Acaryochloris sp. CCMEE 5410: one gene and its partner. The protein of the gene in region 1 binds, or shares a complex with, the protein of each later gene. Links are inferred from orthologs where the notes say so. Each region holds a gene or a part of one and is shown on either strand. Other genes may lie near its edges.

What was found.
Region 2: the proteins of tig (region 1) and rpsG are in contact, whole or in part, in a crystal structure (PDB 3GTY), measured with the Thermotoga maritima proteins. The link is inferred for Acaryochloris sp. CCMEE 5410 from one-to-one orthologs. Residues at the interface, in WP_004081061.1 of Thermotoga maritima: Glu122, Val124, Val129, Leu130, Tyr133, Glu188, Gly259, Ile262, Tyr263, Glu266, Ser270, Glu273, Gln274, Glu277, Arg308, Gln311, Ile312, Ser315, Tyr316, Glu325, Arg329, Arg336, Leu363, Phe366, Trp367, Arg373, Leu377, Arg381, Leu384, Glu387; in WP_004081843.1 of Thermotoga maritima: Lys34, Lys52, Lys55, Glu59, Arg62, Gln63, Glu66, Asn67, Lys69, Val71, Arg95, Ala109, Lys110, Lys111, Gly112, Arg113, Pro114, Glu117, Glu121, Ile124, Ala125, Tyr127, Asn128, Asn129, Thr130, Gly131, Lys135, Asp139, Arg142, Met143.

The regions. Positions count from the first base shown.
Region 1 is NZ_AFEJ02000001.1:4,105,432-4,113,707, reverse strand. The notes cover bases 4,398-7,303. They hold tig (trigger factor), read right to left. Parts: upstream 6,721-7,303; coding sequence 5,074-6,720; downstream 4,398-5,073. Other genes in these bases: ON05_RS18945 (aspartate-semialdehyde dehydrogenase), read left to right, coding at 7,254-7,303; clpP (ATP-dependent Clp endopeptidase proteolytic subunit ClpP), read right to left, coding at 4,398-4,931. In the rest of the region: ON05_RS18975 (NYN domain-containing protein), read right to left, coding at 1-254; DNA mismatch repair endonuclease MutL, read right to left, coding at 261-1,982; ON05_RS18965 (alpha/beta fold hydrolase), read right to left, coding at 1,984-2,841; ATP-dependent protease ATP-binding subunit ClpX, read right to left, coding at 2,862-4,205; more of clpP, read right to left, coding at 4,215-4,397; more of ON05_RS18945, read left to right, coding at 7,304-8,276. UniProt on the Bacillus subtilis protein: Involved in protein export. Acts as a chaperone by maintaining the newly synthesized protein in an open conformation. Functions as a peptidyl-prolyl cis-trans isomerase.
Region 2 is NZ_AFEJ02000002.1:1,674,591-1,680,868, reverse strand. Bases 684-3,607 are described here. They hold rpsG (30S ribosomal protein S7), read left to right. Parts: upstream 684-1,872; coding sequence 1,873-2,343; downstream 2,344-3,607. Other genes in these bases: fusA (elongation factor G), read left to right, coding at 2,441-3,607; rpsL (30S ribosomal protein S12), read left to right, coding at 1,289-1,663; ON05_RS28560 (YbaB/EbfC family nucleoid-associated protein), read left to right, coding at 851-1,207; murB (UDP-N-acetylmuramate dehydrogenase), read left to right, coding at 684-719. Outside these bases: more of murB, read left to right, coding at 1-683; more of fusA, read left to right, coding at 3,608-4,516; tuf (elongation factor Tu), read left to right, coding at 4,542-5,771; rpsJ (30S ribosomal protein S10), read left to right, coding at 5,917-6,234.

The sequences.
Region 1 (8,276 bases):
GTCGAAGATACCAGAGATGGAGTCATCTGAGATAGACCCTGCATTGGCAGAGAGTCAGCATTCGCCAGGGCGGCAGGGCGGCGGCGATCTTCAGTCGCAATCAGTCCTGTGGCATAGGTCGCAGAGAGAGCTGCCAATCCTGTCACGGAAGCTCGCCGAGCATCGCGGTCGGATAGATAGGTCACCCCAAAGGCGATGGCAAAGGCTAACGGACCTAATCCTAGAATCAATCCTTGTTTACTGACTTGCACCATTGGTATCTAGATTCCATGACTTTTACCAATCACCCAATGCCGACGAAAAAACCGAGATAAGTCCGCTTCTTCCATCGATAAGTAAATTGGTCGTCCATGGGGGCAGGTGCGCGGATGACGGGTTTGCTGCCATTGATCCAACAAGTTTTGCATCTCCAACAGGTTAAGGGCCATGCCATTGCGAATGGCACTCCGGCAAGCGGTGGCGGCTAAGGCTGCTTCAATACTCTCACATTGACTGAGTTCAATCAGGGCCGCTTCGCAATCCGGGCGTTCTGCTAGCCGTTGTGGGGCCGAGCGAATGGCCCACAGCTGATGGCCAAATTCCGTAATATCAATACCAATATCCGTGAGCTGCTCTACCTGTCTCTCGGTTAAATCTCGCAGCATCATCGGTGGGGTCAAGGACACTAAATGCCAGTCTTGGCCTAATTGCTCGTAGAGAACCCGCTCATGGGCAATATGCTGCTCCACCAGCCAAACTCCCGAAGGATGCTCTGCCACAATATACGTCCGGTGCAATTGGGCAATGGCCTTCAGGACATTAAAGCCGGACTCCCCTGCTGCTTGCTCAGACTGGGGGGATAACAGGGAGGGCTGCTGTAAGTGATAAACTCCTTTGGCCTCTGCCACTTTCATCAATTGGCGAATTTTCTGAGTATGACCTGAGTCCCGAATATCGGCAGGAATTTGCAGGGCTTCCTGAATCGTCGTGGTTACGGCAGGTCGCCACTGGTCTAAATGCCGCAGGTAAATCTCAGTTTTAGCAGGATGCCGATGCCAATCCACATGCTGAGGGTCAGCATGGAGATGAATAAAGCACAGGGGATGGCGATGGCGGGGTAGGGTTTGTCGAAACGCCGCTAGGATGGTTTGCTCCAAAGGGTGAGACTGGCCTGCATCTTCACCACTGACTTGGACACAGCGACCATTGACCGCCACCTTTACCCAATCAGGACGATGGCGATGGCAGCGATCGGGTAAGCCCAACACCACTTCCACCGCATTATTTCCCGGCAAATCGGGAATCTGACAGCGATGATGACATAAATCTCCTGGCTGCAGGGTCGCCAGGAGCTGGGGAAGAATATCTTGAGCGGCTTCAGCTGGGGCGATACTAAACCACGGGCGATTATTTTGCTGCACCTGCCAGGTGACTTGAGGGTGGCACAGGGCATAGTCATGGATGATGGTTTGCACCCCCCGCATTTGTCGCGCTGGATCGGGGAGGGCCTGTTTGCGGGTCGGCCAGTCCTGGAATAAATCTGCCACGGTGACAACGGTACCGGTTGCGATCGCAACCGTCTCTTGGGCCACCACATGACCTTGGTGATCGTATCGAACTCGGCATCCCTGAGCCGATCCCAAAGGTCGGCTGCAAATCTCTAACCGTCCCATTTGAGCCAAACTATGGAGGGCCTCGCCTCGAAACCCCAGGGTCTGGATATCCCACAGATCTTCTTCCCGCTGCAGTTTGCTTGTGGTGTGAGGCGTCGCAGCTTGGGATAAATCGGCAGCAGTGAGGCCTTGACCATTATCAACCACCTGAATCCGCCAATCTTGAGGCCAGAGGGACACACTGATCCGATCCGCCCCAGCATCTAAGGCATTATCCAGTAGTTCCCGCACGACAGCCCCGAGGGAATCAATCACCTCTCCTGCCGCAATCCGATGAACCAAATTAGTTCCCAGAGGCTGAATCTGAAGATCGGGGGCGCACTCTACCATCTCAGCAGGTCACCGGCGTTAAAAAGTGGTGAATATGCTGTAGATAGGTGGAAGTATCTTCCAGCATGGGGAAATGTCCCGTTTGGGCCATCCTCACATAGTCAATATTGGGATTCAAAGCGGCAGCCTCCTCCCCCGAGTCCGCTGGGACAATCTGATCCTTATCTCCCGACACAATTAACGTGGGTGTTTGGAGCTGGGCAAATTCTGCAGACATGGCCGTTGCCACTGACTCACTCACAGCGGACAATAAGGTTCCCAACGCAGCGGCTGCATCTGCCCCCACATAGTCTGACACAAACCCTCGACGTTGGTCAGATGCAATGGGCCGATGGAGAAAGCGGGCCATAAACAGTCGATCTAAGAAGGGCACCTGGGCCAGCCAACGAGGCCGTAATCGCACCACCCACTCACCCACCTGATGAAACTGACGAAATTCTTGCTCATCATATTGAAACAACCCACTACAGGCGAGGATCGCTTGCTGCACCCGTTGAGGATATCGATTGAGAAACAAGGCACCAATTGTCGATCCCATGGAATGGGCCTGGAGACACACTGTCGGAATCTCCAAAGCATTCAATAAAGCCTCTAAATCTTCAACATAGGACTGAATCGTATAAGTCTCGACCGCTCTAGACGCCCGTAGTGAATCTTGGGATTGCCCAAATCCACGGAGGTCATACAGTAAGCAATCAAAATCGGCAGCCAGCGCTTGGGCGATAGGTCGCCAATAGCGACTTGAGCCGCCCCAACCATGGAGAAACACCATCACAGGCTTCCCAGATCTCAACTGACGAGGGTCTTGCGTCACCCATTCATAGTAGTGATCATGACCGCGAATGAGAGCCTGAGGCATGAAATGTGACCGAAACGAACTTATGCAGATTCTGGGGTCGAAATAGCGGAAGGATGCACCAACAACTCAGCCGTCGACCGCTGTTCCACCATCGAGCGGGTAATCAAGCATTGGGTCAGCTCTTTACGAGATTGGGACGGTAGCTCATACATCACATCCAGCATAATCTCTTCGACAATGGCCCGCAGAGCTCTAGCTCCCGTTCTACGTCGATAGGCTTCCTGAGCAATGGCGCGAATTGCATCGGGCTGAAACTCGAGCTCTACCCGATCCATCCGCAATAGCTTTTGATATTGCTTCACCAAAGCATTGCGTGGCTCCGTCAGAATCTGACAGAGCACATCTTCATCCAAAGCATCAATCACAGACATCACCGGGATCCGACCCGTAAATTCAGGAATCATCCCAAATTTGACTAAATCTTCAGCCTCCAAATCTCTCAGCATATCGGCAGTACGCTGTTCTTTTGCCCGGAGTTCACCATCTTGGATGAATCCCATGGCTTTTTTACCCGTCCGCTGCTCAATAATTTTATCGAGACCAACAAACGCCCCACCACAGATAAATAGAATGTTAGTGGTATCGATTTGAATACAGTCTTGGTAAGGGTGCTTGCGCCCACCTTGGGGAGGAACATTAGCCACTGTCCCTTCCAACATTTTCAATAGAGCCTGCTGCACCCCTTCGCCAGAGACATCTCGCGTAATCGAAGGGTTTTCACTCTTACGAGCCACCTTATCAATTTCATCGATATAGATGATCCCTCTTTGGGCTTCTTCTACATCTAAATCGGCAACCTGCAGGAGTCGTAATAGAATATTCTCAACGTCCTCGCCTACATAACCAGCCTCGGTTAAGGTTGTAGCGTCCGCCACCGCAAACGGAACATCGAGCATTTGGGCTAATGTCTGAGCCAGCAGCGTTTTGCCACATCCTGTAGGACCGATCAGCAAAATGTTGGATTTTTGTAATTCGATGGCATCATCCAATTCAGCAACAGACTCTGCCGAAGCTTGGCTAATGCTCAAACGCTTGTAATGGTTATATACAGCAACGGACAAGACTTTTTTCGCTTCGTCTTGTCCGATGACATGTTCATCTAAATATGACTTGATATCCCGTGGTTTAGGAATCTGGTTGAGAGACAGAGGAGCAGATTGAGACCGTTTACGCTCTGCAACCGGAGCTCTACTGGCAGCAGGCATACTACTAGCCGTATCGAATAGCTCTTCGTCCAGAATTTCATTGCACAAATCTACGCATTCATCGCAGATATAGACCCCCGGCCCAGCAATTAATTTGCGGACCTGTTCTTGAGATTTCCCACAAAATGAACATTTGAGATGGGAGTCATATTTAGACATGGCTTTCTCTTAGTGGACTTCACTGACGGCTTCAGAGTGGTTAGGAAGATTTTGTCTAGTGAGGACTTGATCAATCAAACCATATTTTTGTGCCTCTTCTGCAGACATAAAGAAATCTCTCTCGGTGTCTGCTTCAATCCGCTCAAACGGCTGACCTGTATGGCCTGCCATAAGATGATTAAGATTATTTTTGAGGTACAAAATTTCTTTAGCTCGAATTTCAATATCTACCGCTTGACCTTGAGCACCGCCCAAAGGCTGATGGATCATAATTCGCGCATTTGGCAATGCCATTCGCTTGCCTGCAGTACCTGCACATAAAAGGAACGCACCCATACTAGCTGCTAAACCAAAACAAATGGTACAAACATCGGGGCGAATATGCTGAATGGTGTCGTAAATAGCCATTCCTGCCGTGATCGAACCGCCAGGTGAATTAATGTAAAGGTAAATATCCTGTTCGGGGTTTTCTGATTCTAGAAACAGGAGCTGAGCCACAATGGCATCAGCAACAGCATCATCAATGCCGCCCCCATTGGCAGAGCCCCCTCCGCCTAAGAAGACAATTCGCTCACGGAGCAAGCGAGAGTATATATCAAACGCCCGCTCGCCTCGACCAGACTGTTCAACAACCATCGGTACGATATTGCGAGGCGGCATATAGGTAGGACTGGACTCACCAGACAGACCAGGGTAGAAGTGATCAGAAGAATGAGACAAGATCATGGACCTCAACGTTAATCGTATCAATGGGTAGTGTTAGCGATATCTAGGTGTGGGGATCTAAGGCGATTACCCTTTCACCTGGTCAACCAGTTATATTATGCCTTAACTCCTTTGGAAAAAGCTGCTCCCGTTCTTAAACGGGCTATTCAGAATCAGTGGTTGAATCATCTGCTTTGGGCTTATCAGATGTTTTTTTCGCCTTAGTAGACGTTTTCTTAGTGGTTTTTGCCGTTGACCGTTTAGCTTTAGCCGTTGTTTTCTTAGCAGCTGATTCTTCCTTAGTCTCATCAGCGACTTCCTCAGCTGCTTTAGCCGACTTTGCTTTTTTTGTAGATGCTTTTTTTGCTGTTGATTTAGCCGATTTCTTAGCTTCAGATAGCTTTCCTTCTTCAGCAGTAGCCTCTTCCTCTGCTTTGGCCTCCGCTTTTGCAGCATCCTCCTCAGATTTTGGCTCAACCAATTCCACCTCAGAGTGTTCGGTTAGCCAAGCTACCACCTGCTTATGCAACAACTCATCTTCAACAACAGCTTCTAAGCGATCCCGATCAATATCTTGTCCTTGCAGATCCTTTAGAATTTCTTGGCATCGATCTTCAATCGCATCCGCCTCAACTGTGATCGATTCTGCTTTCGCCACTTCGGCCAAGGCTAGAGTTCGCTTCAAACGAGGAATTGCATCCGATCGCATGCGTTCTTTCATCTCCCCGAGCATCTCTTTGGTCACCAGCTTGTTAATGTCTAAACCATTAGACTGCAAGCGACTGAGCGTTTCTCGAATCATGACATTCAGCTCATCGTCGATCATGCTTTCAGGCAGATCAACGTCTAGCTCTTCAATCAATGCCTCTAGAAGAGCTGCTTCCACATTGGCATCCGTACTATCTTGGGCTTCTTGCTGATATTGCTCCTCTAAAAACTGGCGCAATTCTGCCAAGGTCGAAAATTCGCTAACATCTTGGGCAAAATCATCATCTAGAGGTGGTAGCTCTTTCGCTTTAATATCCTTGAGACTGACAGTAAATTCAGCAGAGCGGCCAGCCAACTCATCTTGGAAATATTCTTGAGGCAGCGTCACTGCAATATTCTTGGTTTCCCCAATTTGCATACCGATGATGCCATCGATCAAATCGTCAATAAACTTCCCTTTCACAAGCTCCAGTTGGAAGTCTTGAACGGACTCTCCCTCTGGCGTCTCACCTTCTTCATCAGCGCCTGACTCACCGGGTAAGAATCGGCTTTCAAAATCGACGAGAGTAACATCATTAGCCGCTGCAGCTCGATCTTCGACAGGAACCAAGGTTGCATTCGAGGATCGATGTTCTTCTAGCACTTCATCGACCTTAGAGGACTCATATTCTATCTTTTCAGCCGTAACTTTAAAGTCTTGATACTTCTTAAGGGTGACTTCCGGGGGGACATCGACACTAACGGCAAATACAATCGCCTTACCGGGTTCAAACTCAGCAGCGAGTTCATCAAAAGACGAACGGAACTGAACGTTACCTAAAGCTTCAATCTCTTCTTGCTTAACCGCAGCTTCAAAATTCTTTTGAACTAAATCTTCCAACGCAGAGGCTTTTAACTGATCTGTGCCAAACCGTTGGAGAATAACTTGTTTGGGGACTTTACCTTTACGAAAACCAGGAATATTAGCCGATCGCATGAACTTCGTAATCACTTGCTCATACGCTTGACGCGATTGCTCAGGAGAAATTTCTATTTCCAGACTGATTTGACTGCCAGGGAGCTTTTCCTGTGTTACCTTTAGTAGCTCTTTAGTTTTAGACAAATCGATTCCCTCTCCCAGCGGACCAAAAATAATGTGTGAGTAAAAATGTAATGACTAATCAAGCAGGATTGCTTGATATTGGTAGAGCTATTCTAATTCAAGTTGTGAATGCAGCTAAACCTAGATTAGCGAATTTTGCTCCAGTTCACGTCCTTAATCCTTCCCTTGCAAACGATATAATGAGCTCTAACTGGGAACCCTAGTGGAGTAGAAGCACTTGGCCTTTCCTCCTACACGTTCCTAGCGGCATTGTCTAAATATATTGACCTAAAAGCGAAAAATGAATCAAAAATTTCAAAGACCGGAGGTTGATGCTCTAAACTAGAGTAAGAGGTTACTTCAATCCAAACGCAACATTATCGTAACCCTCCAATTTTTCTGCCCAGCTCAATCCATGCTTCAGAGCAGACGGTCTCGCTTTTTTGAAAGCTGAGCCTTTTTCAAATCAATCGTCTCAGATCATTAAATCCTGAACATACACATCAAACTATTTTATTAGCCCTTTAATTTTACAGACGTTGGAGGAATCAAATTTGGGTCAAGCATACAGAGTAGCCATATTAGGGGCCACGGGAGCAGTGGGTGCAGAGCTCATCACCCTACTAGAAGAACGGAATTTCCCGCTATCCACCCTCAAACTCTTAGCATCTCCTCGTTCAGCTGGGCAAACCCTTACGTTTAAGGGAGAAACTATTCAGGTTGAAGAGGTTAGCGAAGCGGCTTTTCAGGATATTGACATCGTCCTAGCTTCAGCCGGTGGAAGCGTTTCCAAAGCTTGGGCACCCAAGGCAGTACAGGCTGGAGCAGTCGTTGTTGATAATTCCAGCGCCTATCGTATGGATCCTCAGGTTCCTTTAATCGTGCCTGAAGTCAATCCCGACGCGGTGACTCAACATCAAGGGATTATTGCCAATCCTAATTGCACTACTATTCTGATGAATGTTGTGGTTTGGCCTCTACACCAATTGCAACCTGTACAACGAATTCTGGCTGCCACCTACCAGTCTGCCAGTGGCGCTGGCGCGCGGGCTATGGAAGAAGTTAAAGTCCAAGCCCAAGCAATCTTGAATGGTGATTCCCCTCCCACCGAAATCTTTCCTTATCCCCTCGCATTCAACCTATTTCCGCACAATTCTGATCTGAATGCGAATGGCTATTGCACAGAAGAGATGAAAATGGTGCAAGAAACTCGCAAGATTTTTAACGCACCTGACTTAAGAGTATCTGTTACCTGTGTCCGCGTCCCAGTCCTTAGAGCACATTCAGAAGCTATTAATCTTGAGTTTTCCCAACCTTTTCCAATTGAGAAGGCCCGGTCAATTCTACAGGATTCTCCAGGGGTTAAGTTAGTTGAAGACTGGCAAGCCAATTATTTTCCGATGCCCATCGATGCAAGCGGGCAAGACGACGTTTTAGTGGGCCGCATCCGTCAAGATATTTCCCATGCCAACGGCCTAGAGTTGTGGTTAAGCGGCGACCAAATTCGCAAAGGGGCCGCTTTAAATGCCGTCCAAATTGCAGAATTACTGGTAAAACGACAACTCTTACGGCCCGCT
Region 2 (6,278 bases), on another replicon or contig:
TGCTTATTAGTGACCAGGGATTACCAGGTTTAGTCATCTCAACGCGGTACTTGCGGCAAAGAACGTTCGATCCTGTAACTTGTCAAGTTACAGCCTATGCTGGGGAATCGTTACCTAAACTAGCTTGGCAAGCTGCTAAACAGGGCTGGTCTGGTTTGGAATGGGCCGTCGGTATTCCTGGAACGGTAGGCGGAGCATTAGTGATGAATGCTGGAGCGCACGGTGGATGTACGGCAGATGTGTTAACTGAGGTTCATGCCCTAGACAGAGATGGAACGATTCAGGTATTGAAGCCTGAACACATGGCCTTTCAGTATCGGTCATCTATCTTACAGCAATCTCCCAGGCCTGTTTTGCTGGGGGTGTTCCAGCTTCATGCCAACCAATCGGCTGAACAGGTCAAAGCGACAACTCAGTCCCACTTAGACCATCGCCTCAGCACACAACCCTATGATTGGCCAAGCTGTGGCAGCGTGTTTCGCAATCCTCTGCCGCGAACGGCAGGTTGGCTAATTGAGCAATCAGGCTTGAAAGGATACTCACTAGGAGGGGCGCAAGTTGCTCAAAAGCACGCTAACTTTATCCTTAATTCTGGTAACGCCACGGCGACTGACATCTTCAATCTGATTCATTATGTTCAGCAAAAAGTTGAGGAAAATTGGTCACTGCTGCTCAAACCAGAGGTAAAAATGTTGGGTAAATTTCCACAGATCACATAGAAAGTGGATTCCCTTTACGCCTCTTGGGGTAGACTCTCAGTATCATAGTAAACAGTTCGATTTGAGGTTCCTTAGAGGAGCTCATCTAGAGCAAAGCAAAGATTCAAGCACATTAACAAACCATAAAGACTATGCCAAAAGAGCAAGGACAAGGCTTTGGCTTCGGCCTCGGCAAAATGAAAGAATTAGCCGCAGCTATTCAGAAAGCACAACAAGTGCAAGAAGGCGCAAAGCAATTACAAGAAGATCTTGAACAAATGGAGATCGAGGGTGCAGCTGGTGGCGGCTTAGTTAAGGTGGTCATGAGCGGTAACCAAGAACCTATTCGTGCTGAAATTACCCAAGAAGCAGTCGATAAAGGTCTAGATGCATTGTCTGAACTGGTTGCTGAAGCAATGAAAGATGCATATCAAAAATCCACCGATACCATGCGTGAGCGCATGGAAGACTTGACAGGCGATCTTAATTTGCCAGGTTTAGGTGGTTAAGTTGACACAAGACCGTAAAGATCTATATAGTTAGGATTTGGAAGAATCCCAAATCCTAACTTAACTTACCATCGCCCATCTATGCCCACAATTCAGCAGCTCATCCGCAGCGAGCGTTACAACACAAAGAAAAAGACAAAGTCGCCGGCTTTAAAAAGCTGTCCTCAGCGCCGTGGTGTTTGTACTCGCGTTTATACCACGACCCCTAAAAAGCCCAACTCTGCTTTGCGGAAAGTCGCCCGGGTTCGCTTGACCTCTGGATTTGAGGTTACAGCCTATATTCCTGGAATCGGCCATAATTTGCAAGAGCATTCCGTTGTTATGATTCGGGGTGGTCGTGTTAAAGACTTGCCGGGTGTTCGCTACCATATTATCCGCGGCACTTTGGATACTGCTGGAGTGAAAGATAGACGCCAAGGTCGTTCCAAGTATGGGGCGAAGCGTCCTAAAGGTTAGTAACCTACCCGCGATCTTAAGTTGAGATAGAGCGGAGTTCCCTAGCGGTGGCTTATGTTTTGGGAACATGCTGACCTTAATCCTATTTCTCTCATCAGTGTGAGCATTAGGCTAGATGGTTGCGGTTATCGTAGTCTTAAAAATGCATTCCTCGAAATAGCGGGGATTTATTAAGCCCTTAATTATTACTATCTTGTGTAGGATTTCTCATGTCTCGTCGTATTCGTGTCCAAAAGCGCCCTGTTCCCCCCGATCCGGTTTATAATAGCCGCCTCATTAGTATGACTATTCGGCGCTTGATGGCGAGTGGGAAAAAATCTCTGGCATCCCGTATCCTTTATGATGCGTTGAAAATCATTGAAGAGCGAACGAATCAGGACCCGTTAGAGGTGTTTGAAACGGCAGTTCGCAATGTGACGCCATTAGTAGAAGTGAAAGCACGCCGAGTGGGTGGTGCTACTTATCAAGTCCCGATGGAAGTCAGATCCGATCGAGGTATTGCCTTGGCGTTGCGATGGATTATTCGTTTTTCGCGCCAGCGTCCTGGGCGGTCTATGGTGAGCAAATTGGCTAACGAACTCATCGATGCTGCGAATGAGACAGGTGCAGCGATTCGTAAGCGTGAAGAGACCCACCGTATGGCGGAAGCTAATAAAGCGTTTGCCCATTATCGGTACTAAGCTTTGTGAAGTTCATCTGAGATAAGTTATAGAATCATTACAGCAAGAATGTTGTATACCCTTATGCGAATGACTTGCTAGGGCGAAGGAGGTAGCTGTGGCACGTTCTGTCCCGCTAGAAAAAGTGCGCAATATTGGCATTGCGGCCCATATTGATGCGGGAAAAACGACGACAACTGAGCGTATTTTGTTCTACTCCGGTGTGGTACACAAGGTCGGAGAAGTTCATGATGGCAATACAGTTACTGATTGGATGGATCAGGAGCGGGAACGTGGCATTACTATTACCGCTGCAGCCATTTCCACAACCTGGCAGGATCACCAAGTCAATATTATTGATACGCCTGGGCATGTAGATTTCACGATCGAAGTGGAACGCTCGATGCGTGTTTTGGATGGTGTGATTGCGGTTTTCTGCTCTGTGGGAGGGGTGCAACCTCAGTCAGAAACAGTTTGGCGTCAGGCAGATCGCTATCAAGTTCCCCGAATTGTCTTCGTCAACAAGATGGATCGAACGGGTGCGAATTTTTTCAGAGTTTATGAACAAATTCGTGATCGTCTCAAAGCTAATGCTGTTGCCGTTCAACTTCCAATCGGCAGTGAAGATAAGTTTGAGGGAATCGTTGATTTGGTGAATATGAAAGCCTTCATCTACACCAATGATCAGGGCACTGATATTCAAGAGACCGAGATTCCTGAGTCCACTCAAGAACAGGCTCAAGAGTATCGAACACTGCTAGTTGAGGCAGTGGCTGAAGCCGATGATTCCCTGATGGAGAAGTATCTCGAAGGTGAATCTTTATCAGAAATAGAAATTCAATCGGCTTTGCGCCGTGGCACCATTGCAGGCACTATTGTGCCCATGCTTTGCGGCTCTGCTTTCAAGAATAAAGGTGTTCAGCTCTTACTAGATGCTGTTATTGACTATATGCCGGCACCGATTGATGTTCCTGCTATTCAAGGGAAGCTGTTGGATGGCACTGAAGCTGAGCGTCCGGCTGATGATGAAGCACCTTTAGCTGCCCTTGCATTTAAAGTGATGTCTGATCCCTATGGACGGCTCACTTTTATTCGTGTGTATTCAGGTGTTCTCACCAAAGGCAGCTATATTCTCAATCCAACCAAAAATAAAAAAGAGCGAGTTTCTAGGTTGATCATCATGAAAGCTGATGATCGAATTGAGGTTGATGAGTTGCGGTCAGGAGATTTAGGTGCAGCCCTGGGCCTTAAGGATACGTTTACGGGGGAAACTCTGTGTAATGCATCTGAACCGATTGTTCTGGAGTCTCTATTTATCCCTGAGCCTGTTATTTCTGTGGCGGTAGAGCCTAAAACTAAGCAGGATATGGATAAACTGTCCAAAGCTCTACAGTCTTTGTCTCAAGAAGATCCTACCTTTCGCGTTAGTGTAGACCCGGAAACCAATCAGACGGTGATTGCCGGGATGGGTGAGCTGCATTTGGAGATTTTGATTGATCGGATGCTGCGAGAATTCAAAGTTGAGGCTAATATTGGAGCCCCCCAAGTTGCGTATCGGGAAACGATACGCAAAGCAGTGACGGCAGAAGGCAAGTTTGTGCGGCAAAGCGGTGGGAAAGGCCAATATGGTCATGTGGTTGTTGAGATCGAACCTGCTGAAGAGGGCACTGGTTTCGAATTTATCTCAAAAATTGTCGGGGGGGCTATCCCCAAAGAGTTTATTGGTCCGGCTGAGCAAGGGATGAAAGAAGCTTGCGAATCTGGTATCTTAGCTGGTTATCCCCTCATTGATGTCAAAGCGACATTAGTGGACGGGTCTTACCATGATGTTGATTCTTCTGAAATGGCCTTTAAAATCGCGGGCTCAATGGCAATCAAAGAGGGGGTAATGCAAGCCTCCCCAGCGCTATTAGAACCCATGATGAAAGTTGAGGTAGAAGTACCTGAAGACTTCCTAGGCCCTGTAATGGGTGACCTCATTTCTCGAAGAGGCCAAATCGAAGGTCAAGAAGTGGCCCAAGGGCTCGCCAAAGTGACGACCAAAGTCCCATTGGCGACCATGTTTGGCTATGCCACAGATATCCGGTCTATGACTCAGGGTCGAGGTATCTTTACAATGGAGTTTGGCAACTACGAGGACGTTCCTCGCAATGTGGCTGAACCCATTATCGAAAAAAACAAAGGGAACGCATAATTCATCGAAAAGGAATAGTTGATACATGGCACGCGCAAAATTTGAACGAACAAAACCCCACGTCAACATTGGCACCATTGGTCACGTTGATCATGGTAAAACCACTTTGACAGCAGCAATTACCATGTCTCTCGCTGCCCTTGGCCAAGCTAAAGCCAGGAAGTACGATGACATTGATGCGGCCCCAGAAGAACGGGAAAGAGGCATTACCATTAATACAGCGCACGTTGAGTATGAGACGGAAGATCGTCATTATGCTCACGTGGACTGTCCTGGGCACGCTGACTATGTCAAGAACATGATTACTGGGGCTGCCCAGATGGATGGGGCAGTATTAGTCGTCTCGGCTGCTGATGGCCCTATGCCCCAAACCCGTGAACATATTCTATTGGCTAAGCAAGTTGGAGTTCCCAACATTGTGGTCTTTATGAATAAGCAAGACCAGGTAGATGATGAAGAGTTGCTAGAGTTGGTTGAGCTAGAAGTTCGAGAACTCTTAAACGACTATGATTTTCCAGGCGATGATATTCCCATCGTTTCAGGCTCTGCCCTAATGGCGTTGGAAGCGCTCAACGATGCTGACTCCATGAAGAAAGGGGATAACGAATGGGTGGATAAGATTTATAAGTTGATGGAAGAAGTGGATGCTTATATCCCTACTCCTGAAAGAGATGTTGATAAGCCTTTCTTAATGGCAGTTGAAGATGTTTTCTCTATCACAGGTCGTGGAACTGTTGCAACTGGCCGGATTGAGCGAGGCAAGGTTGTCGTTGGTGAGACCGTTGAGTTAGTTGGGATTAGAGACACACGCAGCACTACGGTGACTGGTGTTGAAATGTTCCAAAAGACCCTTGACGAAGGAATGGCTGGTGATAACGTCGGCTTGCTCTTGCGAGGTGTTCAGAAAGAAGACATTGAGCGCGGCATGGTATTGGCTAAGCCTGGCTCCATTACCCCTCATACTCAGTTTGAGTCTGAAGTTTATATCCTGAAGAAGGATGAGGGAGGGCGTCATACACCGTTTTTCCCTGGCTACCGTCCTCAGTTTTATGTCAGGACAACAGATGTAACGGGTACTATCAGTGCTTTTACAGCTGATGATGGCAGTGCGGCTGAAATGGTGATGCCTGGTGATCGCATTAAAATGACGGTTGAATTAATCAACCCCATTGCGATTGAGCAAGGGATGCGATTTGCAATTCGTGAAGGCGGACGGACTGTTGGAGCTGGTGTTGTCTCCAAAATTCTTAAATAGTCTGCTAAGCAGCCCTTAAGATGGAGCTGGAGGTACAGCGATAACGCTCACCTTCAGCTCATCCAAACAGTTCCGATTCCAATGGCACTGCTAAACGGCTTTGCTAATATTCAGAACCTTGACAACTTAACAACTGACTTAAGATATGACCACTCTCCAGCAACAGAAAATTCGCATTCGCCTAAAAGCTTTTGATCACCGTTTGCTTGATACATCCTGTGACAAAATTGTTGAAACTGCTAAGCGGACGAATGCTTCCCCTGTTGGACCTATTCCTTTACCGACTCGGCGACGTATTTATTGTGTTCTACGATCTCCGCACGTAGACAAAGACTCCCGTGAGCACTTCGAAACACGCACCCACCGTCGTATTGTTGATATTTATCAGCCTTCCCCCAAGACAATTGATGCGTTGATGAAGCTTGATCTACCTGCTGGTGTTGATATTGAAGTTAAGCTTTAGTCATCGCCACAGTTGATAGGCGCTTGTCTGAGTTGTTTGTGAAT